One region of the Micromonospora fluostatini genome, then DNA from elsewhere that is predicted to be linked to it. Evidence: riboswitches for the same ligand, from Rfam matches in the RefSeq annotation. Region 1 holds a riboswitch; the other holds the start of a gene.
What was found. Region 1 has a riboswitch for thiamine pyrophosphate ahead of ACQUFX_RS00370 (ECF transporter S component). Riboswitches for the same ligand answer to the same signal wherever they lie in the genome.

Region 1 (15,755 bases):
GCGAGCCTGACCCTGATCTTCCCGGCGATGTCGGTCATGTTCGCCCTCGCCGGCTCGCTGATGGCGGCCTCGCTGACCCGGACCGGCCCGTCGGCGGTGGTCCGCCGGCTGCGCCGGTTGCTGCCGTCGCTGTGGGTGGTGGCGCTGATCTTCGTACCCGCCATGCTCTTCACCGGCCTGGAACCGACCTGGCGGGTGGTGCTCTGGCTCTTCCCGGTCGCCGACCCGCCGGCCAACCACTGGGGTGCGCTCGCGCTGAGCGTGATCTGGTACCTGCGGGACTACCTCTGGTTCGTGCTGGCCTCCCCGATCGCGCTCTGGCTGTTCCGCCGCGCGCCGCTGCCCACGCTCCTCGCCCCGTACCTGCTGCTGCTGGCGATCCAGGTGGGGGTGCTCGCCGACCCGTCCCTGGTGCTGCGCGAGTTCGGGCTCTACTTCGGAGCCTGGCTGCTGGGCTTCGCCCACCACGATGGACTGCTGCGCCGGCTCACCAACCGGGTGCTGGTCCCGACCGTGCTGGTCGTCGGGGGCACCGGTGCGGCGTGGGTCCTCACCCACCCCGGCAACCGGGGGTACGACCTCAACGACATCCCACTGGGCAACGCGCTCTGGTCGGCGGCGTTCATCCTGGTGGCGCTGGGCCGCGCGCCGGCCGGGGCGGCCTGGGTGGACCGCAACGCGGTGTTCGGCCGCGCGGTGACGGTGCTGAACCGGCGGGCGCTCACCGTCTACCTCTGGCACATGCCGTTCGTGGTCGCGCTCACCCCGCTGGTCGACGTCGTCGGCTGGTCCCACCAGGACCCGGTGGGCCTGGCCATCCGGGTGTTCCTGGTCTTCGCCCTGGTCGGGCTGGTGACGATGCTGGTCGGCTGGGTGGAGGACGTGGCCGCCGGACGCCCACCGGAGATGCTGCCCGGCGGGCGGCGCCCGGCCCCGGCCGGCGGGCCGCCGGCCGCGCCGGGTCACCCCGGGGGCGTCGACCCGCCGGGTCGTTCCGGGGCCGCCGGGTCGGCCTGGCGGCCGGCGGAAGCCGGGGCGGACGGGCCGGCGCGACGCCGGGCGCCGGTCCCGGGGGCCCGGGTCGCGGACGACGACGAGGAGGAGACCGTCCAGAGCCCCGCCCGGTGACCGGCGGCCCGGGGGTACGGGGGAGAATGCCCTGATGGCCGGGTACCGTCGACAGCTCTACCGCGACGACGCGGTGGTGCTGCGTGTGCAGAAACTCGGCGAGTCCGACCGGATCATCACCCTGCTGACCCGTCGGCACGGCCGGCTGCGCGCGGTCGCCCGGGGGGTCCGCCGCACCACCAGCAAGTTCGGCGCTCGGCTGGAGCCGTTCGGGCACATCGACCTGCAACTGGCCGGTGACCCGAAGGGCGAGCAGGGCAGCTCCCTGCACAGCGTCAGCCAGGTCGAGGGGATCGACCTGTACGGCAAGCGGTTCCTCGGCGACTACCCCCGGTACACGGCGGCCAGCGCGATCGCCGAGACCGCCGAACGGCTCACCCCGGTCGAGCGGGAGCCGTCGCTGCGGCTGTTCCAGCTCACCCTCGGCGCGCTGCGTGCGCTGGCGGTGGGGGAGCACGCCACCACCCTGGTGCTCGACGCGTACCTGCTGCGGGCGATGAGCCTCGCCGGCTGGGCCCCGGCGCTGACCGCCTGCGCCGTCTGCGGCACGCCCGGCCGGCACCGAGCGTTCTCGGTGCCCGCCGGGGGGAGCGTCTGCCCGGACTGCCGGCCACCCGGCGCGGCCCACCCGGCCCCGGCCACCGTCGACCTGATGTCCGCGCTGACCACCGGTGACTGGCGGATCGCCGACGCCACCGAGACCGGGGTACGCCGGGAGTGCAGCGGCCTGGTCGCGGCGCACCTGCAGTGGCACCTGGAGCGCGCGTTACGCTCGCTGCCGCTGGTCGACCGGGGCACCTCGGCGACCGGCCCGGCCCCGGCCCCGCGCGGTGGTGTGGCCGACCCGGTCCCGCCGCCCGGCGTCGGGGCCGGCGCGGAGGGCATGACCAGGGAGATGACCGAGTGATCCGATCGACGAGGACCGGCCGGCGCGAGCCGGTGCCGCCGACCCCGCACCCGTCCGGTGCCCGGCCCCCGGCGCTGCCGGCCGGGGCACTGCCGAAGCACGTGGCCATCGTGATGGACGGCAACGGCCGCTGGGCCAAGGAGCGTGGCCTGCCCCGCACCAAGGGTCACGAGCAGGGCGAGTACAGCCTCTTCGACACCGTCGAGGGCGCCATCGAGCTGGGCATCCCGTACCTGTCGGCGTACGCGTTCTCCACCGAGAACTGGCGGCGCTCGCCGGACGAGGTCCGGTTCCTGATGGGCTTCAACCGGGACGTCATCCGTCGCCGCCGGGACCAGCTCGTCGAGCTGGGCGTCCGGGTGGTCTGGTCGGGGCGGGCCGGGCGGCTGTGGAAGAGCGTCATCTCCGAGTTGCAGACCGCCGAGGAGATGTCGAGGGACAACAGCACCCTGACCCTCCAGTTCTGCGTCAACTACGGCGGGCAGGCGGAGATCGCCGACGCCGCCGCCCGGATCGCCGCCGAGGCCGCCGCCGGCCGGCTGGACCCGGCGAAGGTCACCGAGAAGACCGTGGCGAAGTACCTGTACCACCCCGAGGTGCCCGAGGTGGACCTCTTCCTGCGCCCCTCCGGGGAGCAGCGGATCTCCAACTTCCTGCTCTGGCAGACCGCCTACGCGGAGATGGTCTACCTGGACACCCTCTGGCCGGACTTCGACCGCCGGCACCTCTGGTACGCCTGCGAGCTGTACGCCCAGCGGGACCGCCGCTTCGGCGGCGCGCTGCCCAACCCGGTCGCCCCGCCGGTCTGAGGCCCGGTCACCCGGCTCAGGCGGCCGGAGGCCCGGTCAACGGCTCCGGCGGCCGGAGGCTTACCGGCGGACCCGGTTGGGTATCACCAGGTCAGGAGCGACTGACGGAGGTGAACCGAGATGATGCGCAAGCGGATCGGCCAGTACGCGGTGATGGCCGTGGCGGTGCCGCTGGCGGCGGCCGGTGCCCGCCGACTCAGCCACACCCTGGAGGCCCGGCGCGGCCCGACCGGGGTGAGCCGGCTGCTGACCAGGGGCGCCGACATGTTGCGCCCGCAGCGGGCCAGGCGCCGCCGGTTCTGGTGACCGTCGGCCGACGGAACGAGGGGATCGAGGGATGTGCGGGTGCCGCCCCGGCGGGGTGACCGGGGTGGCACCCGCGCGGGGACACCGGGTACGGCACGGGGCCGTCCGCTCCGACGCTCACCGCGTCGGAGCGGACGGCCCCGTCGTGTCGAGCCGTGCCGAGGGCCGGCGGTCACCGCCGGCCCGTGGCGACCGTCAGCCGGCGACCTCGGCGCGGCCGGCGGCCCAGAGGGTGTGGAAGCTGCCCTCGCGGTCCACCCGCTGGTAGGTGTGCGCCCCGAAGTTGTCCCGCAGGCCCTGGATCAGCGCGGCCGGCAGCCGGTCCGCCCGCAGCGCGTCGAAGTAGGACAGCGACGAGCCGAAGGCGGGCGCCGGGACGCCGGCCCGGGCCGCGTCGGCCACCACCCGTCGCCAGCTCGGCACACCGGCCGCCACCGCCTCGGCGAAGTACGGCGCCACCAGCAGGCTCGGCAGGTCCGGCTGCTGGTCGTACGCCTGCTTGATCCGGTCCAGGAAGCGGGCCCGGATGATGCAGCCGCCCCGCCAGATGGTGGCGGTGCTGCCCAGGTCGATGTTCCAGTCGTACTCGCTGCTGCCGGCCCGGATGTGGTCGAAGCCCTGCGCGTACGCGACGATCTTCGAGGCGAGCAGCGCCCGGCGGACGTCCTCGACGAACGCCTCCCGGTCACTGACCTGCCACTTCTCGCCCGCGTCCGGGAACGCCCGGCGGGCCGCCTCGCGTTGGCCGGCGTGCCCGGACAGCGACCGGGCGAAGGTCGCCTCGGCGATGCCGGTGATCGGGATGCCGAGGTCGAGCGCGCTCTGCACCGTCCACCGGCCGGTGCCTTTCTGCTCGGCCCGGTCCTGTACCACGTCGACGAAGGGCTTGCCGGTGTCGGCGTCGGTGTGCGCCAGCACGTCCGCGGTGATCTCGATGAGGAAGGACTCCAGCTCACCGGTGTTCCACTCGCGGAAGATCTCCGCGATCTCGGCGGGCGTCGCGTCCAGGCCGGCCCGCAGCAGGTCGTACGCCTCCGCGATGAGCTGCATGTCGGCGTACTCGATGCCGTTGTGCACCATCTTCACGAAGTGCCCGGCGCCGTCCGGCCCGACGTGGACGCAGCACGGGGTGCCCTCCACCTGGGCGGCGATCTTCTCGAAGATCGGGCCGAGCTTGGCGTACGACTCGGCGGAGCCGCCGGGCATGATGCTCGGGCCGAGCAGCGCGCCCTCCTCGCCACCGGAGACCCCGGTGCCGACGAAGTGCAGCCCGTGGGTGCGCAGCGCCTCCTCCCGGCGGCGGGTGTCGGCGAAGTGCGCGTTGCCGCAGTCGATGACGATGTCGCCCGCCTCCAGCAGGGGGATCAGCTCGTCGATGACCGCGTCGGTGGGCGCGCCGGCCTTGACCATGATGATGACCGCGCGTGGCCGCTCCAGTGCGGCCACGAAGTCGGCCAGGGACTCGGCGGGGACGAACGTGCCCTCGTCGCCGTGCTCGGCCACCAGCTTGCGGGTCCGCTCCGGGGACCGGTTGTGCACCGCCACCGTGAACCCGTTCCGGGCGAGGTTGCGGGCCAGGTTCCGGCCCATCACCGCCAGCCCGGTCACGCCGATCTGCGCCGTCGCCTGTTCAGTCATCCGTTCCGCCACCTTCCAGTCGGCCTGCTGATGCAGACGGTATCGCGGCCGGTCGCGGACCCGGCGGGGAGACCGAGACGGTGTCACCAGGTGGTCGCGCCGGCACCACCCGCAGGTGCGTCCGCGTGTCGCCACCTCCGGTCGCGGCGCACGGATCGGCCGGGCCCGGCGGGCCGTCGACGGTGGCCGGTAATTCGGGTGCGGGTCGGCGGGCGGGTCGGATACCGTCCGGTCATGCGCAACTGACGCCCCTGCCGAGCCCCGGGACCACCGCCGTCGCCGTGGTCCCCTGTGCCTGCGGGCGTCCGCATCCCGTCCACCGCCACGTGCGCTGTCGACGTCGGGCCGACCCCGGGGGCACCCCTTCTCCCCGCTCGCCCGACCGTGCCCGGCCGGCCCGGCCGGCCCGGACGGTCCCGTTCCCACGAGGAGCCACCAGATGCCTGCTGCCCGCAACCCGAAGAAGTCCCGTACCCCGTCGCCCGCACCGTCCCCGGTGGACGCGCCGCCGGCGACCCCGCCGGCCAGCCTGGTCCCGCCGGCCAGCCTGGTCCCGCCGGCTGGCCCGGTCCCGCCGGCTGGCCTGGTCCCGCCGGCGGGCGTGCCGGCCCGGCCCGCCGACCTGCCGGCCCGGCCCGCCGACCTGCCGGCCCGGCCCGCCGACCTGCCGGCCCGGCCCGCAGGGCTGGTGCCGTCGGCGTCGTCGGTCGAACCGGTGGTCCGGCCGGGCGGACCCGCCCCGTCGGCGACGCCGACGGCGGGACCGCGGCAGGACGGCCGGCGCGGGGCGATCTCCGGCCGTGGCCGCTCCGCCGGTCAGACCCGCCGGTACGCCTTCCGGCGGAGCTGAGCACCGCCGGGGAGGGTCAGCCGATCAGGGGGCGGAAGGTGCCGAGGGCGACGCTGACCGCCAGCGCGGCCCCGGCCAGCGCCGCCGCCCCGGCGACCAGCAGCCCGTCGGCGACGGTGAACCGTTGCCGGCGGGCGACGGTGCGCGGGGTGCCCGCGTCGAAGCCCCGGGCGTCCATCGCCACCGCCAGCCGGGTACCCCGGCGGATCGCGCCGACCAGCAGGGCGAACGCGGTCGAGGCGAACAGGCGCAGCCGGGCCACCGGGTTGCGCCCGGCGTCCACCCCGCGCGCCCGGCGGGCCATGCTGATCATCTGCCACTCCTCGGCGAGCAGCGGCACCAGCCGGAACGCGGCCAGCGCGCCGATGGCGAACCGGGCCGGCGCCCTCGCGTTCTGGATCAGCGCGTCGGCCAGGTCCGTCGGGTCGGTGGTGGCGAAGACGATCACCCCGGGCAGCGCCACCGCGAACATCCGCAGCACCAGCCCGAGCGCGGTCACCAGGACCCCCGAGGTGACCAGCACCGGACCCGCCGCGACCAGCGTCGTACCGGACCGGTCGGCGGCGAAGAGCACCAGCGTGACCAGGATGCCCACCGCGCCCACCAGCAGTGGTGCCGCCCGCCGGGCCAGCACCCGGTAGCGGACCCCGAACAGCGGGAGCAGCGCCAGTTCGACGGCGATGGCGATCGCCGGGGCCACCGGGTCCAGGGTGGCGATCAGCAGTACCGAGAAGACCAGCGCCGCCGCCAGCTTCGCCACCGGGTTGCGCCGGGCCAGCGGCGCGCCCGGCACGGCGACCGGCTCAACCTGGAGCATCGTCGCCCCCGACGGTCCGGTCGGCCGGGGCCGGGCCGGTGCCCCCGTCGGCCCGGGACAGGACGACGGTCCGGTCAGCGAGCGCGGCGACGAAGTCCGGGTCGTGGGTGACCGTGACGACGCCGTGCCCGGCGTCGCGCAGGTCGGCGAAGAGGTCCAGCAGCTCCAGCCAGGTCCGCCGGTCCTGCCCGAAGGTGGGCTCGTCGCAGATCAGCAGGCGGGGCGCGGTGGCCAGGGCGGTCGCCACGCTCAGCCGTCGCGCCTCGCCACCCGAGAGGGTGTACGGGTTGGCCCCGGCCAGCCGGGTCAGCCGCAGCCGCTCCAGCAGTTCGTCCACGGTGGCCCGGACCGCCTCCTCCGGTCGACCGGTACGGCGCGGGCCGAGGGCGAGTTCGTCGCGGACGGTGGCGGTGACGAACTGGTGCTCCGGGTCCTGGAACACCGACCCGATCCGGCGGGCCAGCGCCGGCGCCCGCCACCGGTGCGGGGGAGTACGGGCGTCCCGGCCGGCCAGGTCGGCCCCGGCGGTCACCCGGCCGGTGCCGGGGCGCAGCAGTCCACCGAGGAGCAGGGCCAGGGTGGACTTGCCGGCGCCGTTCGGCCCCCGCACGGCGAGCGCCTCCCCGGCCCGTACGGTCAGGTCGGTGGCGGCCAGCCGGGGCGGCAGGCCGAGCCGGTCGGCGGTGAGCAACGGGGCACCGGCCGGGGTGCGGGCGCGGCGCGACGGCACCGGCCGGCCCGGCACCCAGACCCCCTCGGCCGCCAGGGCGTCCCCGTGCGCGGCGAAGACGGTCTCCGGTGGCCCGTCCGCGCGCACCCCGCCGCCCGGTTCCAGCACCACCACCCGGTCGACCAGGGGCAGCGCCTCGGCGACCCGGTGCTCGACCAGGACCAGGGTGGTGTCCTCGTCGAGCGCGCCGGCGATCGCCGCGCGGACCAGGTCCGCCCCGGCCGGGTCGAGGTTCGCGGTCGGCTCGTCGAGCAGCAGCAGGCCGGGGCGCAGGGCGAGCGTCCCGGCCAGGGCGAGCCGCTGCTGCTCGCCGCCGGAGAGCGCGGCGGTGGGCCGGTCCCGGTGGTACGGGAAGCCGACCCGGCGCAGCGCCGCGTCGACCCGGGGCCAGATCTCGTCCGCCGGCACCCCCCGGTTCTCCAGGCCGAACGCGACGTCGTCGCCGCTGCGGGCCATCACGAGCTGGGTCTGCGGATCCTGGAAGACGATGCCGACCCGTTCCCGGTCCTTGCGCGGGTCGACCCCGTCGACCTCGACGCTGCCCTCCTGCTCACCGGAGTCCTCGGGCAACAGCCCGGCCAGCGCCGCCAGCAGGGTGCTCTTACCGGCCCCCGACGGCCCGAGCAGCAGCACCCGCTCGCCGCGCTCGACACGCAGGTCCACCCCGCGCACGGCCCACCGCCTCCGCCCCGCGTGCCGCCACCCGAACCCCCGCACCCACACCCCGCTCACGCCCCGCCCCCTCCCTGCCCCGTCGCCCCGCCCCCTTCCGGCCCGTCGCCCCGCCCCCTTCCGGCCCGTCGCCCCGCCCCTCCCCGGCCCGTCGATCATGGAGTTGACCGGCCGGCACGTCGTGTCGCGGGACGTCAACTCCATGATCGACACAGTGGGCGGCCGGGTCAGACCGGGGTGCGGTCGCGGGCGGCGGGGAAACGGTCGAGGACGCCGGTGCCGGCGAGGGCCCGGGTCAGGTAGTGCCCGCCGACCCCCGCGATCAGGGTCGCGCTCACCACGGTCAGCGCCGCGTAGGGCAGGCGGTAGGTGACGAGGTCGTACTCGGCGTTCCAGACGACGAAGTCGAACAGGGCGGCGCCGAGGCCGGTGAGCGCGCCGGCGAGCGCCGCGACCGGCAGCCGGAACGAGCGGTACCGGAAGGCGGCGAAGGCCAGTTCGGCGCCGAGCCCCTGGATCAGGCCCTGGACGATGGTGATCCCGCCCCACTCCGAGCCGAGCAGCGCCGAGATGGTGGCGGCCACCGCCTCGCAGAAGAGGGCGGCGCCGGGCTTGCGGATCACCAGCCCGCCGAGGACGGCCGGCACCAGCCAGACGCCGTACATGATGGCCTGGGTCGCCGGGGCGGCGGCGAAGGCCGGGTCGGCGGCCCGCCAGACCAGGCCCCAGGCCCAGAAGATCACGCCGAAGGAGACGGCGATCACGGCGGCGACCACGATGTCGATCGTCCGCCAGCGGTGCGTGTCGGTGCGGTTCACGTGATTGCTCCCAGTCCGGACTGCGAACCAGGAGAAGACGCACGCCGCGTCCGGTTGGCCGGACGACGGCGCGGCTGGAGGTCGACCGAACTCCCTGCGCTGGCATTACCCAGATCAGGTTCGAGGGTCTGCGGGCCCCGGCCCGCACTCTCAGCGCTGTGCGCTCCCCTGTCGGAGGTGAAGTTGTCTCATCGACGCTAACACCTCGGAAGATCGCCGGGCAAAGTGATCTTTTCGCTGCTCACCGCAGCGGGCGGAGTCGCCCAGGCGCGCTCCTGCCGGTGTCGCGGCGCGCTTGTCCCGATGGCTCGACGGGCTTCTCCCGGCGTCGCGACCCGCTACTTCAGGTGTCCCGACGCGGTGCGATGCGCCGATCCGGCGGCTTTTCCACAGGCCGCGTGGCACGCATCGACGCGGTCCCGTCGCGGGCAGTACTCTCAGGCGGCCGTCAGGGCCCCGGCGGCGGGGCGGGACGGCGTGACGATCGACGAGGCGGGCGGGTGTCACGGGTGGACGGCGGATCTGTCGAGGGCGGCGAGCGGGCCGCGACCGGGCAACCCGGTCGACTGGCCGCGCCGGCCCCGCCACCGGGCGCTCCCGACTCCCCACCAGATGCTTCCACCCCGCGCCCGGGCGCTTCCGACCCGTCGTCGCCGGGTGGGCCCACCGCGCCGCCGACGGGCGGGCCGGTGGGGGGCGGGAGGCCGGACGGGGGCCGCCGGCTGCTCGGCGACCGGATCGGGTCGGTGGAGGTGCTCGCCGCCCTGCTGGTCCTGCTGGTGATCTTCCGCGAGCCGGTGGCGGGGCTGCTCTCCACGCCCCGGTTGCAGACCTGGACCACCGTCTTCGTCTCGATCATGGTGCAGGCCGTGCCGTTCCTGGTCTTCGGGGTGCTGCTCTCGGCGGTGATCGCGGTCTACGTGCCCCGCTCGTTCTGGGCCCGGGCGCTGCCCCGGCGACCGGCGCTGGCCGTGCCGGTGGCCAGCGCGGCGGGGGTGGTGCTGCCCGGCTGCGAGTGCGGCGCGGTGCCGATCGCCGGGTCGCTGATGCGCCGGGGCGTCACCCCGGCCGCCGCGCTGGCCTTCCTGCTCGCCGCCCCGGCGATCAACCCGATCGTGCTGACCGCCACGGCGGTCGCCTTCCCCGGCAACCCGGAGATGGTCCTCGCCCGGGGCCTGGCCAGCCTGGTCGTGGCGATGATCATGGGATGGCTCTGGCTGCGGCTGGGCCGGACCGACTGGATCCGGCTCCCGCACCGCCCCGACCTGGACGGGCTCTCCCGCGGGGCGGCGTTCTGGTCGGCGGTCCGGCACGACGTGGTGCACGCCGGTGGCTTCCTGGTCCTCGGCGCGATGGCGGCGGCCAGCATCAACGTCCTGGTGCCGGAGCGCTGGTTGCAGACCCTCGCCGACAACCCGGTGCTCTCCGTGCTCGTCCTGGCCCTGCTCGCCGTGCTGCTCTCGCTCTGCTCCGAGGCGGACGCCTTCGTGGCGGCGTCGCTGTCCCAGTTCTCCCTCACGTCCCGGCTGGTCTTCCTGGTGGTGGGTCCGATGGTCGACCTCAAGCTCGTCGCGATGCAGTCCGGGGTCTTCGGCCGCCGGTTCGCGTACCGTTTCGCGCCGGCGACCTTCGTGGTCGCGGTGACGGTGGCGGTGGCCGTCGGGGCGGTGCTGCTGTGAACCGGCAGGCACAGGCGGTCGTCCTGCTCCTGCTCGGCGGGGCCGTGGTCCGGGCCAGCGTCACCGACCTCTACCTGCGGTACGTCAAGGAGGGGCTGCGCCCGTTCCTCGTCGCCGCCGGGATCGCGCTGATCGCCGCCGCGGTGATGACCCTCTGGTACGAGTTGCGCCCGCTCCTGCCCGGCCGGGGCGGCACGCCGAGCGGCCAGGGCGACCACGCCGAGCCCGGCGAGCCCGGCGACCACGGCGGGCACGGCCACCACGAGCCCCGGGTCGGGTGGCTGCTCCTGCTGCCGGTGCTCGGGCTGCTGCTGGTCGCCCCGCCCGCGCTCGGTTCGTACGCGGTCAGCCAGGCCGGCACCACGATCCCCGGTGACGGGTTGCCCGACTATCCCGCCCTGCCCGACGAGGATCCGGCGCGGATCACCGTGCTGGACTACGCCTCCCGGGCGCTGTTCGACGCGGGGGCGTCGCTCGGGGACCGCCGGGTCCACCTCACCGGCTTCATCGCCACCGGCCCGGACAAAAGGCCGATCCTGGCCCGGATGGTGCTCTCCTGCTGCGCCGCCGACGGGCGTCCGGTCAAGCTCGGCCTGACCGGTCAGGCGCCGGTCGGGCTGCCCGACGACACCTGGGTGGAGGTGGTCGGCCGCTACAGCGACCGGGTCGGCCGTGACCCGGTCAACGACGCGGAGATCCCCTACCTGGACGTGGAGACCTGGCGGGAGGTGCCCGCCCCGAAACGCCCGTACGAGTAGGACGCCCCGGAGTGGGTAGGCTCCCGATCATGCGGATCGACGCGCGCGGGCTCACCTTCGAGGTACGTTCCGGCGGGCCGGCGACGGGTGAGCCGGTGCTCCTGCTGCACGGCTTCCCTCAGCACGGCGGCGAGTTCGACGACGTGCTCCCGGCGCTGCACGCCGCCGGGCTGCGCACGTACGCGCCGGACCAGCGGGGCTACTCACCCGACGCCCGGCCACCCGAGGTCGCCGACTACCGGATCACCGAGTGCGTCGCCGACGCGCTCGCCCTGCTCGACGCCCTCGAAGCGCCCCGGGTGCACCTGGTCGGGCACGACTGGGGCGCGCTGGTCGCCTGGCACCTGGCCGCCGGGCACGCCGACCGGGTCCGCACGCTCACCGCCGTCTCCGTCCCGCACCCGGCCGCGATGGCGTACGCCCTGGGCACCGACCCGGAACAGCGGGACCGCTCGGCGTACATCGGGTTGTTCCGGCAGCCGGGGAAGGCGGAGGACGTCCTGCTCGCCGACGACGCGACGGCGCTGCGGGCGCTGCTCACCGGGGTCGGCGACGCCGACCGGGTGGACCGGTACGCCGCGCCGATGCGCGAGCCCGGGGCGCTCACCGCCGCGCTGAACTGGTACCGGGCGATGTCCCCGACCGACCTGGCCGAGGTCGCCCCGGCCCGGGTGCCGACGACGTTCGTCTGGAGCGACCAGGACCCGGCCGTCGGCCGGACCGCCGCCGAGGCGTGCGCCGCCCAGGTGACGGGGGAGTACCGCCTCGTCGAACTGACCGGGGTGAGCCACTGGATTCCCGACGAGGCCCCCGCCGCGCTCGCCGAGGCGATCCTGGCCCGGGTCGGTACGGCCCGGTGACCCCGACGGACGGAGGACGCATGACGGTGAGCGCGGACGCGTACCTGGCGGCGGTGACCGAGGCGATCGGGCGGGTCTCCGCCGGCCAGCGGGAGGCGGTGACCCGCGCGGCGGACCTGATCGCCGACGCGGTCCGCGCCGACGGGGTGGTGCACGCCTTCGGCACCGGTCACTCCGAGGCCCTGGCCATGGAGATCGCCGGCCGGGCCGGCGGGCTGGTGCCGACCAACCGGATCGCGCTGCGGGACGTGGTGCTGCGCGGCGGCGAGTCGCCGGACCTGCTCGGGCCGATGCTGGAACGCGATCCGGCGGTGGCGCACCGGCTGCTCGACCTCACCCCGGTCAGCCCGTCGGACGTCTTCGTGCTCGCCTCCAACTCCGGGGTCAACGGCGCGATGGTGGAGTTCGCCGCGCTGGTCAGGGAGCGCGGGCACGGCCTGGTCGTGATCACCTCCGCCGCGCACTCGGCGCGGATGACCTCCCGGCACCCCTCCGGGCGCAAGGTGGCCGACTTCGCCGACGTGGTGCTGGACAACGGCGCCCCGTACGGCGACGCGACCCTGCCGTTACCCGGCGGCGGTGCGGTGGGCGCGGTCTCCTCGATCACCGCCGCGTTGCTGGCGCAGCAGATCGTGGTCGAGGTGGTGGCCCGGCTGCTCGACGTCGGTGTGCCCGCGCCGGTGTACCTGTCGGCGAACATTCCCGACGGGGACGCGCACAACGCCGCCCTGGAGGCCCGGTACGCAGGGCGGATCCGCCGGGGGTCGTGACCCGCCGGTCGCCCCGGCCGACACCGGCCGCAGCGACGGACATGAGTTGGTTTCGTGGTGCCCGGTGCCGGGCACAGGCGTTGTCGCCAACCGGGGGTGGACCCCGTGGGCGGTACGTCTTCACGGAGGTTGCGCGTGTCGAAGGAAACCGAGAAGCAGCGCTGGCAGCGCAACTTCGCCGACCTGCTCCAGGAGTTGCGGGTCGCGCAGACCGGCGTGCAGATCCTCTTCGCCTTCCTGCTCACCCTGCCGTTCAGCGCCGGCTTCAGCGAGACCACGAACTTCCAACGGGACGTCTACATCGTCGCGCTGCTGGCCGCTGCCGCCGCCACCGCGATGATCATCTCGCCGGTCGCCTTCCACCGGGCGTTGTTCCGGCAGGGTCGCAAGCCGGAACTGGTCCGCTTCGCGCACCGGATGGCCAGCGGTGGTCTCGCCTTCATGCTGGTCGCGATGGTCAGCGCGGTCCTGCTGGTCACCGACTTCGTGTTGCCCTTCTGGGTGGCGCTGCTGCTCACCGGGTGCACCGGGGTCTGGTTCCTGACCTTCTGGGCGGCGCTGCCGTTCGCTCGACGCAACTGGGGCGAGGACGACCTCGACGACGACGAGGACACCCCGGCCTGACCCCTGGTCGCCGCCGATCCGCCCGGCCGGCTCGGACCGTTCGCCCACCTGGGCACAACGGTGACGGAACCGAGGGGCGCAACGGTGACGGAACCGACGCCGGGGCCCAGTGAGGGCCGGGCAGGTCCGAATAGAGGCGTACCGGACGCTACTCCTGGGTAACTACCCGGGAGTAGCGCTCGTTCGGAGCCACCGACCGTGCAGCCGGACCCGAGGAGGCAGCCCGTGACCACCATGCGCAACGACCGAACCGGGGCCGACGCGGACCCCGCGCCGGCCCCGGCGACGACGACCGAGCACCCCGTGCCGGCTCCGGCGGCTGGGCACGCCGCGTCGCCCGAGTCGGCCGGACCCGGTGACGGGGCGGGGCCGCTGCCCGGCGAGGCGGGGCAGGTCAGCGAGAAGGAGGCTCGGCAGGTCGCCGAGGCGGCCCGCGAGGCGGCCTGGGACCGGCCCAGCTTCGGCAAGGAACTCTTCCTCGGCCGGCTCCGCCTGGACCTGATCGACCCCTGGCCGCGCCCCGACCCGGCCGACAGCGCCCGCGCCGAGGAGTTCCTCGGGCGGCTGCGCGCGTACGTAACCAGCGAGGTGGACGGCGCGGCGATCGAACGGGACGCCCGCATCCCCGACGAGGTGTTCCACGGCCTGGCCGACCTCGGCGCGTTCGGCATGAAGATCGACCGAGAGTACGGCGGCCTCGGCCTGACCAACCTGCACTACTGCCGGGCGCTGATGCTGGCCGGGTCGGTCAGCCCGGCGATCGGCGCGCTGCTCTCGGCGCACCAGTCGATCGGGGTGCCGCAGCCGTTGAAGATGTTCGGCAGCGCCGAGCAGAAGCAGCGCTTCCTGCCCCGGCTCGCCGCCGGTGAGGTCTCCGCGTTCCTGCTCACCGAGCCGGACGTCGGCTCCGACCCGGCCCGGCTCGGCACCACCGCCGAGCCCACCGCCGACGGTACCGGGTACCGGCTCAACGGGGTGAAGCTCTGGGCGACCAACGGTACCGTCGCGACCCTGCTGGTGGTGATGGCGCGGGTGCCGGCCACCGAGGGGCGGCGCGGCGGGATCACCGCCTTCGTCGTCGAGGGGGACGCCGAGGGCATCACCGTCGAGCGACGCAACTCCTTCGTCGGGCTGCGCGGCCTGGAGAACAGCCTCACCCGCTTCCACGACGTCTTCGTCCCCAAGGAGAACGTCATCGGCGGCGAGGGCAAGGGGTTGAAGATCGCCCTCACCACGCTGAACACCGGCCGGCTGTCGCTGCCCGCGATGTGCGTCGGAGCCGGCAAGTGGTCGCTGAACGTGGCCCGGGAGTGGGCCGCCGACCGGGTCCAGTGGGGCCGGCCGGTCGGCGAGCACGAGGCGGTCGCCCAGAAGCTGGCCTTCATCGCCGCGACCACGTACGGCATGGAGACCATGCTCGACCTGTGCTGCCTGCTCGCCGACGACGACCGCAACGACATCCGGATCGAGGCGGCGCTGGTCAAGCTCTACGCCAGCGAGATGGCCTGGACCATCGCCGACGAGCTGGTCCAGATCCGGGGTGGTCGCGGGTACGAGACCGCCGACTCGCTCGCCGCCCGGGGCGAACGGCCGGCCGCCGTCGAGCAGATCCTGCGGGACCTGCGGATCAACCGGATCTTCGAGGGCTCCACCGAGATCATGCACCTGCTCATCGCCCGGGAGGCGGTCGACGCCCACCTCTCCGTCGCCGGGGACATCATCGACCCGGACGCCGGTCTCGGCCGCAAGGCGAAGGCCGGGGCGCGCGCCGGGGCGTTCTACGCGAAGTGGCTGCCCACCCTGGCCGTCGGCCGGGGCCAGTCGCCGACCGCGTACGCCGGGTTCGGCCCGCTCGCCGGGCACCTGCGCCAGGTCGAGCGGTACAGCCGCAAGCTGGCCCGGTCGACGTTCTACGCGATGTCCCGCTGGCAGGGCAAGATGGAGCGCAAGCAGGCGTTCCTCGGCCGGGTGGTGGACATCGGCGCGGAGCTGTTCGCGATGAGCGCGGTCTGCGTACGGGCGCACGCCGAGCGCGACGCCCACCCGGAGAACCTGGAACTGGCCGACCTGTTCTGCCGGCAGGCCCAGCTCCGCATCGACCAGCTCTTCACCGCACTGTGGTCGAACACCGACCGGGTCGACGTGGCCGCGGCGAAGCGGATCCTCGCCGGTCGGTACGCGGCGCTGGAGGAGGGGGTGGTGACGCCCCCCACCGACCAGCCCTGGGTGGCCCCCTGGACGCCCGGCCCCAGCACCACCGAGGACGTCCGCCGCCGCCTCCGCTGAGGCGCGCTGAGGTGTAAGGAAGGGCCCCCTGTTAACGCATACGGTAGAGAAGGGAACCCTTCTCACCCGCCACGTGTTAATAAGGGGCCCTTCCTTGCACCCC
Region 2 (15,755 bases), 670 kb from region 1:
TGGTCTCCACGGTCGGCGTCGGCTGCAACAACTTCGGCCGCAAGCTCGACCTGGACGGTACCCGCGCGGTGGTCGACGCCGCGCTCGACGCCGGGATCACCCTCTTCGACACCGCCGACATCTACGGCGAGCCGCAGGGCAACTCCGAGGAACTGCTCGGGCAGGTGCTCAAGGGACGCCGTGACGACGTGGTGCTGGCGACCAAGTTCGGCATGGACATGCGCGGGGCGAACGGCCCGGACTTCGGCGCCCGGGGCGCCCGGCGGTACGTCGCGCGGGCGGTGGAGGCGTCGCTGCGCCGGCTCGGCACCGACCACATCGACCTGTACCAGATGCACGAGCCGGACCCGGGCACCCCGATCGAGGAGACCCTGGCGGCGCTGGACGACCTGGTCCGCGCCGGCAAGGTGCGGTACCTGGGCAACTCGAACTTCACCGGCTGGCAGATCGCCGACGCCGACTGGACCGCCCGGACCGGCGGCACGAGCCGGTTCGTCAGCGCGCAGAACCAGTACAGCCTGTTGGAACGGGACGTCGAGGCGGAGGTGGTGCCGGCCTGCGAGCGGTTCGGGCTCGGCCTGCTGCCGTTCTTCCCGCTCGCCGACGGGCTGCTCACCGGCAAGTACCGCCGGGGCGAGACGCCCCCGGCCGGCAGCCGCCTCGCCGGCAGCGGCCGGTACGCGCAGCGCCTGGCCGCCGCCGACTGGGACACCATCGAGGCGATCGAGGCGTTCGCCGCCGAGCGGGACCTCTCCCTGCTCCAGGTGGCCATCGGCGGGCTGGCCGCCCAACCGGCGGTCACCTCGGTGATCGCCGGCGCGACCACCCCCGAGCAGGTCCGCGCCAACGCGGCGGCCGGCACCTGGCAGCCCACCCCCGACGACCTCACCGCCCTGCGCGCCTTCCTCTGACCGCCCCACCCGGCCCCGGCCCGACACCACCGGCCGACGGGCCGGGGGCGTGTCCCGAGGTACGCGCGGGACGGCTGCGTGGGAAAGAGCGGGTGCCCGCCCGCCGCCAGGAACGGCGACGGACGGGCACCCGGTTCGGTCAGAGCTGGCCGCTCGGGGCGATCCGGGTCGGATCGTCGTCGAGCCGGCCGGTGCCGTCGACCTTCTTGCCGTCGTTCGCCTTCACGCCGGCCTTGCTGGCCGTGCCGCCGAGCCGGACGATCATGGCGTCGGCGTCCCGGACCAGGACCTCCCGGATCTCAGCCTCGGTGACCAGCTCGGGGTCGGCCGCGAGCGCCCGGAACGCGGTGAGCTGCTGCACCGCCCGCTTGTCGTTGCCGGCCGCCTCCGAGGTCCGGACCGCCGTCAGCTTGTTGGTCAGCTTCCGGTGGGCCAGGTTGGACAGCCGCCCGGTCGACGAGAACCGGTCGATCAGGTTCTGCATGTCGCGGAACGAGGTGGTGACGAAGAACCGGACCGTCGAGGTGGTCTTGTTGCCCGCCTTGTCGGTCGCGGTCACGGTCAGCTCGTGCAGGCCGAGCGGCAGCTCGTACATGGCCTGCAGGGTGCCGCTGGCGTACGGCTGACCGTTGAGCGTGCCCACCACCGACTGGATGCCGGAGGTCGGGTCGACGGCCTGCCAGGTGATCCGCACGTCCTGGCTGTCGCCGTAGAGCTGGCCGTCGGCGATTCCGGACACCAGCAGCGTCGGCTTGGTGCCGTCGATGCGGACCACCGCCGACTTCAGCGTCTCGACGTTGCCGGCGCTGTCGGTGGCCCGGTAGAGCAGCTCGTGCTGCCCGTCACCGCTGATCTCGATCGGGTCGGTGTACGGCGTCCAGTCGCCGCCGCCCAGCGACCACTCCAGCAGCTTCACCCCGGAACCGGCGTCGGTCGAGGTGAGCACCACCGGGACCGTACCGTCGTGCCAGCCCTCGTCGTTCGCCGGAGCGAACGCCGCGGTGCTGACCGGCGCGGTGGTGTCGATCCGGACGGTGACCGACTTCGTCTCCTCGACGTTGCCGGCCTCGTCCGTGGAGCGGAACCGCAGCTCGTGCTCCCCGTCACCGGTGATCTCCACCGGGGCGGTGTACGCGGTCCACGCGGTGGCCGGGCCGAGCTGGTACTCGGTGCGGTCCACCCCGCTGCCACCGGCCTCGTCGGTCGCGGTCAGGGTGACCGTGGTCGCCGCGGTGTGCCAGCCGTCGACCGGGGTGCCGGCGACCTCGGCCGTGGTGACCGGGGCGGTGCCGTCGACCTGTCCGGTGGTGAGCCGGAAGTAGTCGAACGACGCCGTCTTGCGGGCGGTCTGGTTGCCCCCGAGGGTGAACAGACCCACCTTCGGGGTGGCCCCCACGACGGTGCTGGTCAGCTCGCCCAGGGACGTCCATTCCTCCCCGTCGGCCGAGTACGACGCGGTGTACGTGTCACCGGTGCGGGCCAGCCGCAGGTGCCACACCGAACCGGTCAGGTTCTCGACGTTCGGCTGCGGGTTCTGCACCGCCCCGCCGACCTCGCTGCGGAACTCGAGCCGCCGGGTGACCGGCTGGCCGGGCGAGTTGTCCACGATGTAGTCGAACTTGAGGTAGTTGTCGTCGTCCGCGTACACCAGCAGACCCGCCTGCTGGTACTGCTCGTCCAGCAGGCTGCCGTCGACCTTCGTCTCCACGGTCCAGTCGCCCGAGGGCGCGGTCTGCAGGACGAAGTTCGTCGGCCCGGTGTTGTCGGTGCCGTAGATGTCACCGTTCGGCACGTCGATGCGCAGCGCGCCGTCGGTCACCCGGTACGCGGTCGCGTCCTCCCGGACGATCGCGTTCCACCGGCACTTGTCCAGCGCGTTCCCGGTGAACTCGTCCGACGGGGCCACCGGCTCGGCCGGGGTGTCCGGCGTGAACTGGAACCAGTCGAACTCGGCGTTCACCACCGGGGCGGTGGTGCCCCCGTTGAGGGCGAAGAGGCCGATCTGCGGGTTGGTGATCCCGGCCAGGGCGGCTGCCCGGCCGACCGGGGTGAAGGTCTGCCCGTCGGTCGAGAAGGCCGCGGTCAGGTTCGTGCCGTCGCTGGTCAGCCGCAGGTGGATGGTGTCACCGGCGGGGGCGGCGGTGGCGTCGGCCCCCTCGTTGCGCGGCGACCCGGCGGTCTCCCGGATGAACTCCACCTTGCGGTTGCCGCCGAAGAGCAGGTCCACCTTGGCGTAGTTGTCGTCGTCGCCGTACAGGATCAGACCTGCCTGCTGGTAGTCGGCGGTGACCGGCACGGTGACCTTCGTGGTGGCCTGCCAGGCCCCGGCGGGCACCGGCTGGAGGACCAGGTTGGTCGCGTCGTTGCGGTCCCCGTACAGGTCACCCACACCGGTGGGCAGGCGCAGGACACCCCCGGAGACCGAGTACGACTGGTTCTCCCGGACCACGGTCTGCCACCGCTCCCGGTCCAGTCCGGTACCGCCGAAGTCGTCCGAGCGGAGCCCGAAGCAGGAGGTGGTGGGTGCGTCCACCTTCACCTGGACGGTGGCGTACCCCTTGGCCCCGCGCTTGTCGGTCACCGTCAGGGTGGCGGTGAAGGTGCCCGGGGCGGTGTACGTGTGCTCGGCGTTCAGGGTGTCCGCCGTGCCGCCGTCACCGAAGTCCCAGGCGTACGTGAACGGGGTGTCGTCCTCGGGGTCGGTGGCGGTGCCGGCGAAGGCCACGGTCAGCGGCGCGGTGCCGCTGGTCGGGGTGGCCGTGGCGGTCACCGTCGGCGGCGTGTTGTCGGTGACGCCCTTGCCGAGGAAGTCCATCCAGTTGACGTTGAACAGGCTGCTCGTGGCCCCGGCCGGGGACCGGGCCACGAAGTACAGCGTGCCCCGGGCGTCGGCGTCCGCCGGTACCGGCGCGGTGACGTCGGTGTACGTCTGCCACGCCCCGGTCACCGGTACGTCGACGGAGGTGAGCAGCGGGCCGTCGGCGGCTCCGGCGCGTACCTCGATCCGTCCTCCGGCGCTCTGCGAGGCGACCCGGATCCGGATCGCGTCGATCCCGGTCAGGCTGGCCGGTTGGACCGACCACCAGTCGCCGTCCTCGATCCAGCCGATGTTCTGGCCGCCACCGGCGGTGTCCCCGGTGGTCTCCTTCTGCACGCCCGGGTCGCCGCCGCCGATGCTGCCGGCGACCCGACCGGTGGCCGTGTGGTACTCGGCCTGCTTGCGCTTGGGCTGGAGGATCTCCAGCGCCCGGCCGGTGAGCGGCTCGGCCCCGCCGACGCCGCCCTTGTCGGTGTAGGTCGCCTCCAGCACGGTGAAGACGTTCGCCTCCGCGCCGTGGCCGGCGGCGAGCTGGGTCTGCACCGTGCCGGTGCAGCCGGTGAGCTGGTCCAGCGGGTGGGCGTGCTCGTCGTGGCCGAGGAGGACCTGGAGGTTGACCTTGGTGCAGTCGATCTCGCCGTCCTCCGGGTCGGTCACCTTGATGGTGTACTTGACCTGGTCACCCCATTCGAAGAAGCCGCCGTCCGGCGGGAACTCGATGGTGACGGTCGGCGCGGTGTTGCCGACGGTGACCGGGACGTTCGCCACGGCGGTACGGCCCTTGACGTTGGTCACGGTGAGCTGGGCGTTGTAGTTGCCCGCCTCGGCGTACGTGTGGGTGGGGTTGGCCTCGGTGGAGGAGTTCCCGTCGCCGAAGGTCCAAGCGTAGGTCAGCGCGCCGCCGTCGGGGTCCCGGGAGCCCTCGCTGGAGAAGGTGACCGTCAGCGGCGCCGCGCCGGAGGTCGGGTCGGCGCTGGCCTGGGCGATCGGGGCCCGGTCACCGGCGACGTAGTCGATCCGGTAGACCCCGGAGTTGTCGTTGTTGCCGCCGAAGCCGCTGCCCCACTCGATCAGGTACAGCGCACCGTCCGGGCCGAACTCGAAGTCCATCGGCCGGACGAAGGACATCCCGGTGAGCAGTTGGTTGATGTCGACCAGGGACTTGCCGTCCTTGGTGACCTGCATGGTGTACATCTTCGACTGGTTCCACTCGCCGAAGATGGCCTTGCCGTCGTAGTACTTCGGCCACTTGCGGTCCGAGGTGCTGTCGGCGTCGTACCGGTAGACCGGGCCGCCCATGGGCGCGCCGCCGCCGCCGATCTCGGGGAAGCGGGGGTTGCCGCCGTAGCCGTAGTCGACGGTGGCCGGGATGGCCGCCGGCAGGGTGGTCAGGCCGGTGTTGTTGGGCGAGTTGTTCACCGGGGCGGCGCAGTCGAACTTCGCCCCGCTCGGCCCGGACGGGAACTGGTAGTCGTTGTAGGCCTGGTTGGTCCCGGTGCAGTACGGCCAGCCGTAGTTGCCGGGCCGGTCGACGATGTTCCACTCCACCAGGCCCTCGGGGCCCCGGTTCGGGTTGGCCGAGCCGGCGTCCGGCCCGTAGTCGGCCACGTAGAGCGTGTCCGTGGCCGGGTCGATGCCCATCCGGAACGGGTTACGGAAGCCCATCCCGTAGATCTCGGGGCGGGTCTTCTCGGTGCCCGGCGGGAAGAGGTTCCCCTCCGGGATGGTGTACGTCCCGTCGTCCTCGGGGTGGATTCGGAGCACCTTGCCGCGCAGGTCGTTGGTGTTGCCGGAGGTCCGCTGGGCGTCGTAGTCCTGGCGTCCCGGCCGCTCGTCGATCGGCGTGAAGGCGCTGGACTCGAAGGGGTTGGTGTTGTCCCCGGTGGCCAGGTACAGGTTGCCGGCCGAGTCGAACGCCATCGTGCCGCCCGCGTGGCAGCAGGTGTTGCGCTGGGTGGTGACCTCCAGCACGACCTTCTCGCTGGCCAGGGCGATGCTGTCTCCGCTGACGGTGAACCGCGACAGGTAGTTGCGGGGGCCGCCGCCGTTGGGCGCGTAGTAGAGGTACACCCAGTTGTTGGTGGCGAAGTCCGGGTCCAGCCGGATGCCGATCAGGCCGTCCTCGTTACCGGTGAAGACGTCCAGGTCGATCGCGGTGACGGTGTTGCCGGTGTCGGGCTTGACGATCTGCACCCGGCCGTCCCGCTCGATGTAGAAGACCCGCCCGTCGGGGGCGACGTCCAGCTCCATCGGGTTGCTGGTGTTGCTGTCCAGCGTGACCTTCTCGAAGCTCGACGTCTGGGAGGCGGCGCAGTCGGAGTCGACCACCCCGGCGGCGGTCTGGATGCCCCCGAGCAGGTGCTCCAGGAACTCCGGCTCGGCGAACGACTCGTTGGTGTGGCCACCACCGGTGTACCAGGCCCGGCCGCCGTCGTACTCCTGGCACCAGGCGATCGGGTGGTCGTGGCCCATCGCCCCGGCGCCCGGGTTGTAGCTCGTCTCGTTCAGGCTGGCCAGGACGTGCACCTGCGAGCGCGGGTTCGAGCGGAAGTTGTACCACTCGTCGTAGCGTTCCCAGCGCTCCGGCAGGTGCTCGGTGGAGTCGTGGGCGTGGTCCTCGACCTTGACGGTGGCCGTCTGGTTGGCCGGGTGGTTGGCGAAGTAGGCGCCGACCAGCTTGCCGTACCACTCCCAGCTGTACTCGGTGTCGGAGGCGGCGTGCACGCCGGCGTACCCGCCACCGCCCTGGATGTAGCGCTCGAACGCGGCCTGCTGCCCGCCGTCGAGGACGTCCCCGGTGGTGGAGAGCCAGACGACGGCCTTGTACTTCGCCAGGTTCGCGTCGGTGAACGCGGCTCCGTCCTCGGTGGTGTCGACGGTGAACCCGTTCGCCGCACCGAGTTGCTGGATGGCCGCGATACCGGCCGGGATGGAGCCGTGCCGGAACCCGGCGGTCTTCGAGAAGACCAGGATCGAGTACGGCTCGGCGGCGGCGGTCCGCGCGGCCGGCGCCGGTGCGGGCTTCGGTGCCGGCTGGGCCAGCGCGGCCGGGGCCGCCTGGGCGAGCGCGGCCGTGGGCGCGGTGGTGGGGGCGGCCTGGGCGGGCGCGCCGATCATGGTGGTGGTGAGGGTGAGGGTGATCAGGGCCGCGGGAAGGGCGCCGCGCGGCGGTCTGATGCGGCGGGATAGGGACACGAGGTCTCCTCTGTCCGTACTGGACGACGGCGTACAGGGGCGGCTCGCCGAAGACCGCCCCGATATCGACTCGGACACACGCTGACGAGGAGACGCCGATCCCCCGGCAGCATTCTGTCGAACCAATAAACAAATTAGTGCCAATATGTGAGTGTCCGGCAAGATGCGGAGCGGTAACGGTTCCGTAACGCCACCCCGCAATAGGTGCGAGCCCCCCAAACCGGAACCCCCACCCGCCCCGTCCCCGCCTGTCGCCGCCGTCGTCTCTTTCGGCGATCATGCGGTTGCCGCCCCGGCAAATGCCGCACATGCCGCGTCACGCGGGCCTGAACTGCGTGATCGCGGTGGATGGACGGGGTGGGGCGGGGGCCGGGCGGGGCTTGGCGGATCCGGGGATTCGTCGTACGGTGGCACGCAACCAACCCACGGGAGCCCGGTGCACCGGGCTGAGAGGGGGGCTAGGAGCCCCCGACCGTCGAACCTGATCCGGGTAATGCCGGCGCAGGGAGGAGAGTTGCCGTGCCGTCCCTGGGACGACTGCATCTGGTCACCGACACCCGACCCGGGCGGGATCCGCTCGCCGTGGTCCGGGCCGCGCTCGGCGTCGCCGGCCCCGACCTGGTCGTCCAGGTACGGGTCGAGGACGCCGCCACCGACCGCGAGGCGTACGACCTGGCCGGCCGGGTCGTCGCGCTCTGCGCCCCGTACCGGGCCACCTGCCTGGTCAACGACCGGCTGCACGTGGCGCTCGCGGTGGGCGCCGACGGCGGGCACGTCGGCGCGGACGACCTGCCCGTCGACGCCGCCCGTCGGGTGCTCGGCCCGGACGCGGTGCTCGGCGCCACCGCCCGGGAGCCGGTGACCGCCCGTGCCGCCGTCGACGCCGGGGCCGGGTACCTGGGCGTCGGCCCGTGCCACCACACCTCGACCAAGGACGGCCTGCCCGACCCGATCGGCCCGGCCGGGATCCGCGCGGTCGCCGACGCGGTCGACGTACCGGTGATCGCCATCGGCGGGGTGACCGCGGCGACCGTGCCGGCGCTGCGCGCCGCCGGGGCGTACGGGGTGGCGGTGGTCGGCGCGCTCTCCACCGCCGCCGATCCGGCGCGGGCCACCGCTGAGCTGCTCCGGGAGCTGACGTGTTAGCAGGGGGCCCCTCTACTACCGAAAGCGTTAACAGGGGGCCCTTCCTTACACCGGAGGTGGCGGTGGTGGGGGGCGGGGTGATCGGGCTGGCGATCGCCTGGCGGTGCGCGCGGCGGGGGCTGCGGGTCGTCGTGCACGATCCGGCTCCCGGGTCGGGTGCGTCGGGCGTCGCCGCCGGGATGCTCTCCCCGGTCGTCGAGGCGCACTTCGGCGAGGACGAGCTGACCGGGCTGCTCGCCGACTCGGCGGCCCGCTGGCCGGGGTTCGCCGCCGAGCTGACCGAGGCCGCCGGCACGCCGATCGGGTACCGCACCGACGGCACCCTGGTCGTCGGGCTGACCGGCGACGACCTGGCCGAGGCGCGTCGACTCTGGACGTACCAGCAGGGTCTGGGGTTGCCGATCACGCCGCTGCGCCCGTCGCAGGTGCGCGACCGCGAACCGGCGCTCACCCTGCGGCTGCGCGGCGGCGCGTTCGCCGCCACCGACCACCAGGTCGACCCGCGCCGGCTGGTCACGGCGCTGCGCACGGCGGCCGAGCGGGCCGGGGCGCGGCTGGTCGGCACCCCGGTCACCGACCTGTCCGAGGTGGTCGCGCCGGTCACCGTCGTGGCGGCCGGCTGCGGCGCCGCCGCCCTCACCGGGCTGCCGGTGCGGCCGGTGAAGGGGCAGATCCTCCGGCTCCGCGCGCCCGACGGCGGTCCGCCGGGCTTCCGCCACGTCATCCGGGGGTACGCCGACGGCGAGCCGGTCTACCTGGTGCCCCGCGCCGACGGGGAGGTGGTGGTCGGCGCGACCGTCGAGGAGCGCTCGGACACCGCCGTCTCCGCCGGTGCCGTGCTGCGGTTGCTGCGCGCCGCCGTCGACCTGGTCCCCGACCTGGCCGAGTACGACCTGGTCGAGGCGGTCGCCGGGCTGCGCCCGGGTACGCCGGACAACGCCCCGGTCCTCGGTCCGCTGCCCGGCCGCCCCGGCGTCATCGTCGCCACCGGACACCACCGGCACGGCATCGTGCTGGCCCCGGTCACCGCCGACCTGATCGCCGACCTGGTGGTGACCGGCACCCCCGATCCGCTCCTGGCCCCCTTCGGCGCCGACCGCTTCACCTGCGGCGCGGCCCGGCCGGGAAGCACGGGTCGCAGCAAGCAGTCGATCGAGGAGGACGGGTGGACGTGACGGTGAACGGTGTCGAACGGACGGTCGCCGCCGGGGCGAGCGTGGCCGACCTGGTCCGGGAGGTCACCCCACAGCAGCGCGGCGTGGCCGTCGCGGTCAACGGCGAGGTGGTGCCCCGGACCGGCTGGCCGGCCACCGCGTTGCGGCCGGGGGACCGGGTCGAGGTGCTCAGCGCGGCGCAGGGCGGGTGACCGGGATGACCACCACGAGCCCCGACGATGGCTTCACCGTGGGCGGGGAGACGTTCGGCTCCCGGCTGATCCTCGGCACCGGTGGGGCGGCCAACCTGCACGTGCTGGAGCAGGCCGTCCGGGCCTCCGGCACCGGGCTGGTCACCCTGGCGCTGCGCCGGGTGGACACCGCGCCGGGGACCTCCGGCGGCCTGCTGGACCTGCTGGACCGGTGCGGCGTCCGGCTGCTGCCGAACACCGCCGGCTGCTACACCGCCGCCGAGGCGGTCAAGGTGGCCCACCTGGCCCGGGACGCCTTCGACACCGACTGGGTCAAGCTGGAGGTGATCGGCGACGAGCGGACGCTGCTGCCCGACGGGGTGGAACTGCTCCGCGCCGCCGAGGAACTGGTCGCGGACGGGTTCACCGTGCTGCCGTACACCAGCGACGATCCGGTGCTGGCCCGGCGGCTGGCCGACGTGGGCTGCGCGGCGGTGATGCCGGCCGGCGCCCCGATCGGCTCCGGGCTGGGCGTCGGCAACCCGCACCACATCCGGCTGATCCGGCAGAGCGTCGAGGTGCCGGTGATCCTCGACGCCGGCATCGGCACCGCCTCGGACGCGGCGCTGGCCATGGAACTCGGCTGCGACGCGGTGCTGCTGGCCAGCGCGGTCACCCGGGCCGTCGACCCGGTGGCGATGGCCACCGCGATGCGGTACGCGGTCGAGGCCGGGCGGCTGGCGTACGGCGCGGGCCGGATCGCCCGCCGGTTCCACGCCCTCGCCTCCACCCCGGACGAGGGCAGGCCGGACCTGTGATTACCGTGGCACCGTCCGGCGTGGTGGTGCTCACCGACCGGCGGATGGCCCGGGAGGCGCTGGACCGGGTGGTGGCGCGGGCGGTGGCCGGCGGCGTCCGCTGGGTGGTGCTGCGGGAGCGGGACCTGCCCGACGCCGAGCGGGCCGCCCTCGCCGCCGACCTGCGCGCGATCCTCGCCGACGTTGGCGGCACGCTCGTCGTGGCCGGTCCCGACCCGCTCGGCGGTGACGCCGTGCACCTGCCCGCCGCCGGCCCGTACCCGCCGCCGGCCGTGCGGCTCGTCGGGCGGTCCTGTCACGACGCGGCCGAGCTGGGGCGGCTCACCACGGAGGACTACGTGACCCTGTCGCCGGTCTGGCCCACCCGCAGCAAACCCGGCCACGGCCCACCCCTGCACCCGGCGGGCCTGGCCGCGCTGGTCGGGCGCAGCCCGGTACCGGCCCTGGCGCTCGGTGGGGTGACCACACCCGAGCAGGTGACGGCCTGCGTCGGGGCGGGCGCGGTGGGGGTGGCGGTGCTGGGCGCGGTGATGCGCGCCGGTGACCCGGGCGAGGTGGCCGCCGCGCTCACCGCCGCCGCGCTCACCGCCGCCGGAACGGCCGGCCGGACCTGTCACGGGGAGGTCCGGCCGGCGCCCCCGACGACGCACCGGACGACACCGGGCGAACGAGAGCCGCACCAGGCGGTCCCGGGCGGACCGGAGCCGCACCAGGCGGCCCCGAGCGGAGGAGAACAGTGACCCCCACGACCGTGCTCACCATCGCCGGCTCGGACTCCGGCGGCGGTGCCGGCATCCAGGCCGACCTCAAGGTCTTCGGCGCCCTCGGGGCGTACGGGACCAGCGTGCTGACCGCGGTCACCGCGCAGAACACCCGGGGCGTCGACGCGGTCCTGGCGCTGCCCCCGCGTACCGTCACCGAGCAGCTCGAGGCGGTGCTGGCCGACTTCGCCGTGCGGGCGGTGAAGACCGGGGTGCTCGGTACCCCCGCCGTCGCCGACGCGATCGCCGAGGTGGCGAAGGCGGGGCGACTGCCGCACCTGGTGGTCGACCCGGTGCTGGTGGCGACCAGCGGGCACGCGCTGGGCGTGGTGGCCGCGGTCGAGCGGCTGCTGCCGTACGCCGAGGTGGCGACGCCGAACTGCGCGGAGGCCGCCGCCCTCACCGGAGCGCCGGTGACCACGGTCGAGGAGATGGTCGCGGCGGCCGAGACGCTCGCCGCCGCCGGGCCGGCGCACGTGGTGGTGACCGGCGGCGACGTCGACGCGGACGGCGAGTCGGTCGACGTGCTGGCCGGCGGCGGCCGGACCACCCTGCTGCGCGGGCCCCGGGTGGCGACCCGCAACAACCACGGCACCGGCTGCTCGTTCTCGGCGGCGGTCGCGGTCCGACTGGCCCTCGGCGACCCGGTGCCGCTGGCGGTCGACACCGCCAAGGAGTACGTCGCCCGCGCGCTGACCGGCGGGCGGGACTGGAAGCTGGGCGCGGGGGCCGGCCCGCTGGACCACTTCGGCTGGTCGCCGGAGCGGCCGGTCCCGTCGGCGCGTCCCGCGTGATCGACAGGGAGGCTGTCATGCAGGCACGTCGCAAGGTGTACGTCGAGGGCTCGCGGCCGGACGTCCGGGTGCCCTTCGCCGAGGTGGACCTGACCGGGGACAACCCGCCGGTCCGGCTGTACGACACCTCGGGGCCGGGCTCCGACCCGGAGGTGGGGCTGCCGGCGCTGCGCGGTCCGTGGATCGCCGAGCGGGGGGACGTCGCCCCGGTCCGCGGGGCGGGCACCCCGCTGGCGGGTACCGACGGGAGGCGGCCCACCCAGCTCGCGTACGCGCGGGCCGGGGTCGTCACCCCGGAGATGGAGTTCGTGGCGATCCGGGAGCAGACGACGCCGGAGTTCGTCCGGGACGAGATCGCCGCCGGTCGGGCGGTGCTGCCGCTGAACGTCAACCACCCCGAGTGCGAGCCGGCGATCATCGGCAAGGCGTTCCTGGTGAAGGTCAACGCCAACATCGGCACCTCGGCGGTGACCTCCTCGGTCGCCGAGGAGGTGGAGAAGCTGACCTGGGCCACCCGCTGGGGCGCGGACACCGTGATGGACCTGTCCACCGGCAAGCGGATCCACGAGACCCGCGAGGCGATCGTGCGCAACTCGCCGGTGCCGATCGGGACGGTGCCGATCTACCAGGCGCTGGAGAAGGTCGGCGGTGACCCGGTGAAACTGAGCTGGGAGGTGTTCCGGCAGACCGTCATCGAGCAGGCCGAGCAGGGCGTGGACTACATGACGGTGCACGCCGGGGTGCTGCTGCCGTACGTGCCGATGGCCGTGGACCGGGTCACCGGGATCGTCTCCCGGGGCGGCTCGATCATGGCGGCCTGGTGCCTGGCGCACCACGAGGAGAACTTCCTCTACACCCACTTCCGGGAACTCTGCGAGATCCTGGCCCGCTACGACGTGACCTTCTCCCTCGGTGACGGGCTGCGGCCGGGGTCCATCGCGGACGCCAACGACGAGGCCCAGTTCGCCGAGCTGCGGACGCTGGGCGAGTTGACCAGCATCGCCTGGGAGTACGACGTGCAGGTGATGATCGAGGGCCCCGGGCACGTGCCGATGCACAAGATCAAGGAGAACGTGGACCTCCAGCAGGAGTGGTGCCACGAGGCCCCGTTCTACACGCTCGGCCCGCTGACCACGGACATCGCGCCCGCGTACGACCACATCACCTCGGCGATCGGGGCGGCGATGATCGGCATGTTCGGCACCGCGATGCTCTGCTACGTCACGCCGAAGGAGCACCTCGGGCTGCCGGACCGGGACGACGTGAAGGCGGGTGTGATCGCGTACAAGATCGCGGCGCACGCGGCCGACCTGGCCAAGGGGCACCCCGGGGCGCAGGCCTGGGACGACGCGCTGTCCAAGGCGCGGTTCGAGTTCCGCTGGGAGGACCAGTTCAACCTGTCGCTGGACCCGGAGACGGCACGGTCGTACCACGACGCGACGCTGCCCGCCGAGCCGGCGAAGACGGCCCACTTCTGCTCGATGTGCGGGCCGAAGTTCTGCTCCATGAAGATCACCCAGGAGCTGAAGGAGTACGCGGCGCGGGGGATGCAGGACAAGTCGGCGGAGTTCGTCTCCGCCGGCGGCCGGGTCTACCTTCCACAGGCCTGACCGCGCAGGGCGGGCCTGGTCGTCCGCACGGCGGGTCCGGTCCGGCCGGCCCGGCAGTGCTGGGTCAGTCGCGGTGGTGCCGGCCGGGGGAGCGCAGCGACCGGGGGCCGACCTCCTGCTCCGGGCCGGGCCGGCCCAGCCCGGTGACCCAGTCGACGTACTCCTCGTCGTGTTCCGGCACCGGCTCCGAGCGGTCGCGTCCCCGGTCGGTCGCGGCCGGGTCGTCCTGCTCGGGCCGGTTCCGGTTGCGCCGGAACAGTCCACGCCGGAGGGTGAACCGGCCGGCGCCCGCCTCGGCGGTGGGCGTCCGGTCGGGCTCCTCCGGGGCGTCGGCCCCGGGGGCCGCCTCCGTGGCCGCGGCCGGCTCCGGCTGGTCGTCCTCGTCCCAGGCGGGTTCCGGGTCGGTGCGGCGGGGCGGGGCGAAGGCGTTCCAACTCGGCACGTTGGCGAGGTCGGGCAGCGGGAGCCGGTCGTGCCGGGTCGGCGCGGGCTCGGGGAAGGCGGCGCCGATCCCGGCGCCGTAGGGCCCGCTGTCCCCGGCCATCCCCCTCTCCGGTACGTCGAACCGGACCGCACCGACCTCGGCGGCGGTGCCACCCACCGGCGCGCCGCCCGCACCCGGGCCGTCGGACGTCGCGCCGGTGTAGGTCGTGCCGCTGTGCGTCGCGCTCTCCGGCGTCGTGGGCTCCGGGGCCATATCCTCCGGGGCCACAGCCTCCGGGGTCGTGGCCGGCGGGATCATCGTGGCCTCCGGAGCCGTGGTGGCGGGCGTCGTGCCGGCCACGGTCGGCGGGGCGGTGGTGGCGGGGAGGGGCGCGGGCCGGGTACCGGCGGTGGGTCGTGGCGTGGGAGTGTCGGTGCTGGTCACCGGCCACTCCCAGTGCGCGGGCGGGGGCACCGGGGGGCCGGTGGACCCGTCCGCCGGTGGTACGCCGCCCGTGGCGTCCTCGCCCGTTGCTGCCCGGTCCACCTGCGCGCCACCCACGAGACCCCCGCCGACCTCTCCTCCGGTGACCGGTACCGCGTCCACCGGTTCGCCTCCGACCGATTCCCCACCCACCGGCCCGGTGCCGGCCGTCCCGGTCGGGGACGGCGCACCGTCCGCCGACCGGTCGGTGGTCCCGACACCGCCCTCGCCGGGCAGCCCGGTTCCGGAGGGCAGGGGGAGGAGAATATCGGTCGGTTCGACGGCCCGGACGGTCCGGGCGGGGGTGGCCGGGGGTGCGGTGGCCGTCCGCCGGCCGGTCACCGCCCGGACGACCGACGGCCAGCCGGCACCGGTGGGCCAGCCGGGGACCGGCCACCGCCAGACGGTGGCGGCGGTGGCGCCGAGCGCGCCGGTGGCGACCGCGATCAGGGCACCGGCGTACGGGGCCGCCTGGTAGCGGTCCACCCCGACGCCGGGACCGGCGGCCAGGTACGTGAACGCGACGAGCGCCGGGCCGGCCACCCCGGACACGCCGGTCACCACGGGTGGGTGGCCGTGCCGACGGGCCAGGGTGCCGGTGACCGCACCGGCGAGCAGGGCCACGAGGGGCAGGAGCAGCACGGCCAGGCGCTGGGCGACGTCGGGGTCGAGCCAGGCCGGCTCCAGCACCCCGAGCCGTACCGTGGGCAGCGGACCGGTGCCGAGGATCGACGGCGTGACCGAGAGCAGCGCGAGCAGCCAGCCGGTGCCGGTGAGCAGCGCGACGTTCCAGCCCAGCGGCGGGTACAGCGGTACGGCGAGCGCGGCGCCGGCCCCGACCACCGCGCCGAGCAGGGCGCAGAGCGCGACGGCCCAGACCGGGTCGACCGCGCCGAGGTCCGCCGCGCGGGCCGGGCGCATGCACAGCGGTGCCACGACGGTCGCGCCGAGGCCGGCGGCACCGGCGACCGCGAGCTGCACCGCCGGGCCGACCGGCAGCCGGTCGCGGTGGGCCAGCCGGTCGGCCACCACGGCCCCGGTGGTGGCGGCGACCGCCGCGAACCAGCCCGCCCAGACGAGTTGGGCCGGCCAGCGGTCGGCCGCCGCACCGGTGTAGTCGCCGGTGAAACGGAGGATGCCGAACGCGTAGCCGATGCCGAGTTGGCCGGCGCCGGCCAGCGCACTCACCCCGAGTGCGGTGGGCAACAACCGGCCCCAGGTCCGAAACGCCATGTCCGGCACGTTACGGCCCGATGCATCCGATCGCCACCTTCGCCCAGCGTGCCGCGGCGACGCGCCCTCGGCGGGTCTACGTGAGTTGGACCAGGCGGGGAAGATATGTCGTGTCCCCGACACCGGTGAGCAGAGGTGTCAGACCCGGGCCCGTCCGTTCCCGTCGACGATCTCCTGGCCCACCGGGCCGGGTCCGAGGTCCCGGCTGATGCCGGTC

Region 2: linked by a shared signal. The riboswitch ahead of thiE (thiamine phosphate synthase) and the one ahead of ACQUFX_RS00370 (ECF transporter S component) in region 1 are both predicted to bind thiamine pyrophosphate.

Annotation. Positions count from the first base shown of each region.
Region 1 is NZ_CP191251.1:73,141-88,895, forward strand. It holds gene ACQUFX_RS00330 (acyltransferase family protein) at 1-1,128, shown strand, start outside; gene recO (DNA repair protein RecO) at 1,163-2,035, shown strand; gene ACQUFX_RS00340 (isoprenyl transferase) at 2,068-2,844, shown strand; gene ACQUFX_RS00345 (hypothetical protein) at 2,965-3,150, shown strand; gene gndA (NADP-dependent phosphogluconate dehydrogenase) at 3,346-4,788, opposite strand; gene ACQUFX_RS00355 (hypothetical protein) at 5,228-5,638, shown strand; gene ACQUFX_RS00360 (energy-coupling factor transporter transmembrane component T family protein) at 5,655-6,455, opposite strand; gene ACQUFX_RS00365 (ABC transporter ATP-binding protein) at 6,442-7,917, opposite strand; gene ACQUFX_RS00370 (ECF transporter S component) at 8,085-8,675, opposite strand; TPP riboswitch at 8,749-8,855, opposite strand; gene ACQUFX_RS00375 (permease) at 9,365-10,354, shown strand; gene ACQUFX_RS00380 (TIGR03943 family putative permease subunit) at 10,351-11,112, shown strand; gene ACQUFX_RS00385 (alpha/beta fold hydrolase) at 11,142-11,972, shown strand; gene ACQUFX_RS00390 (sugar isomerase domain-containing protein) at 11,993-12,742, shown strand; gene ACQUFX_RS00395 (DUF6328 family protein) at 12,878-13,366, shown strand; gene ACQUFX_RS00400 (acyl-CoA dehydrogenase family protein) at 13,601-15,652, shown strand.
Region 2 is NZ_CP191251.1:6,732,078-6,747,832, forward strand. It holds gene ACQUFX_RS30170 (aldo/keto reductase) at 1-911, shown strand, start outside; gene ACQUFX_RS30175 (ThuA domain-containing protein) at 1,051-6,924, opposite strand; TPP riboswitch at 7,340-7,449, shown strand; gene thiE (thiamine phosphate synthase) at 7,444-8,070, shown strand; gene thiO (glycine oxidase ThiO) at 8,064-9,245, shown strand; gene thiS (sulfur carrier protein ThiS) at 9,236-9,436, shown strand; gene ACQUFX_RS30195 (thiazole synthase) at 9,442-10,233, shown strand; partial or broken gene ACQUFX_RS30200 (thiamine phosphate synthase) at 10,278-10,832, shown strand; gene thiD (bifunctional hydroxymethylpyrimidine kinase/phosphomethylpyrimidine kinase) at 10,970-11,788, shown strand; gene thiC (phosphomethylpyrimidine synthase ThiC) at 11,806-13,398, shown strand; gene ACQUFX_RS30215 (hypothetical protein) at 13,463-15,538, opposite strand; gene ACQUFX_RS30220 (LLM class F420-dependent oxidoreductase) at 15,754-15,755, opposite strand, start outside.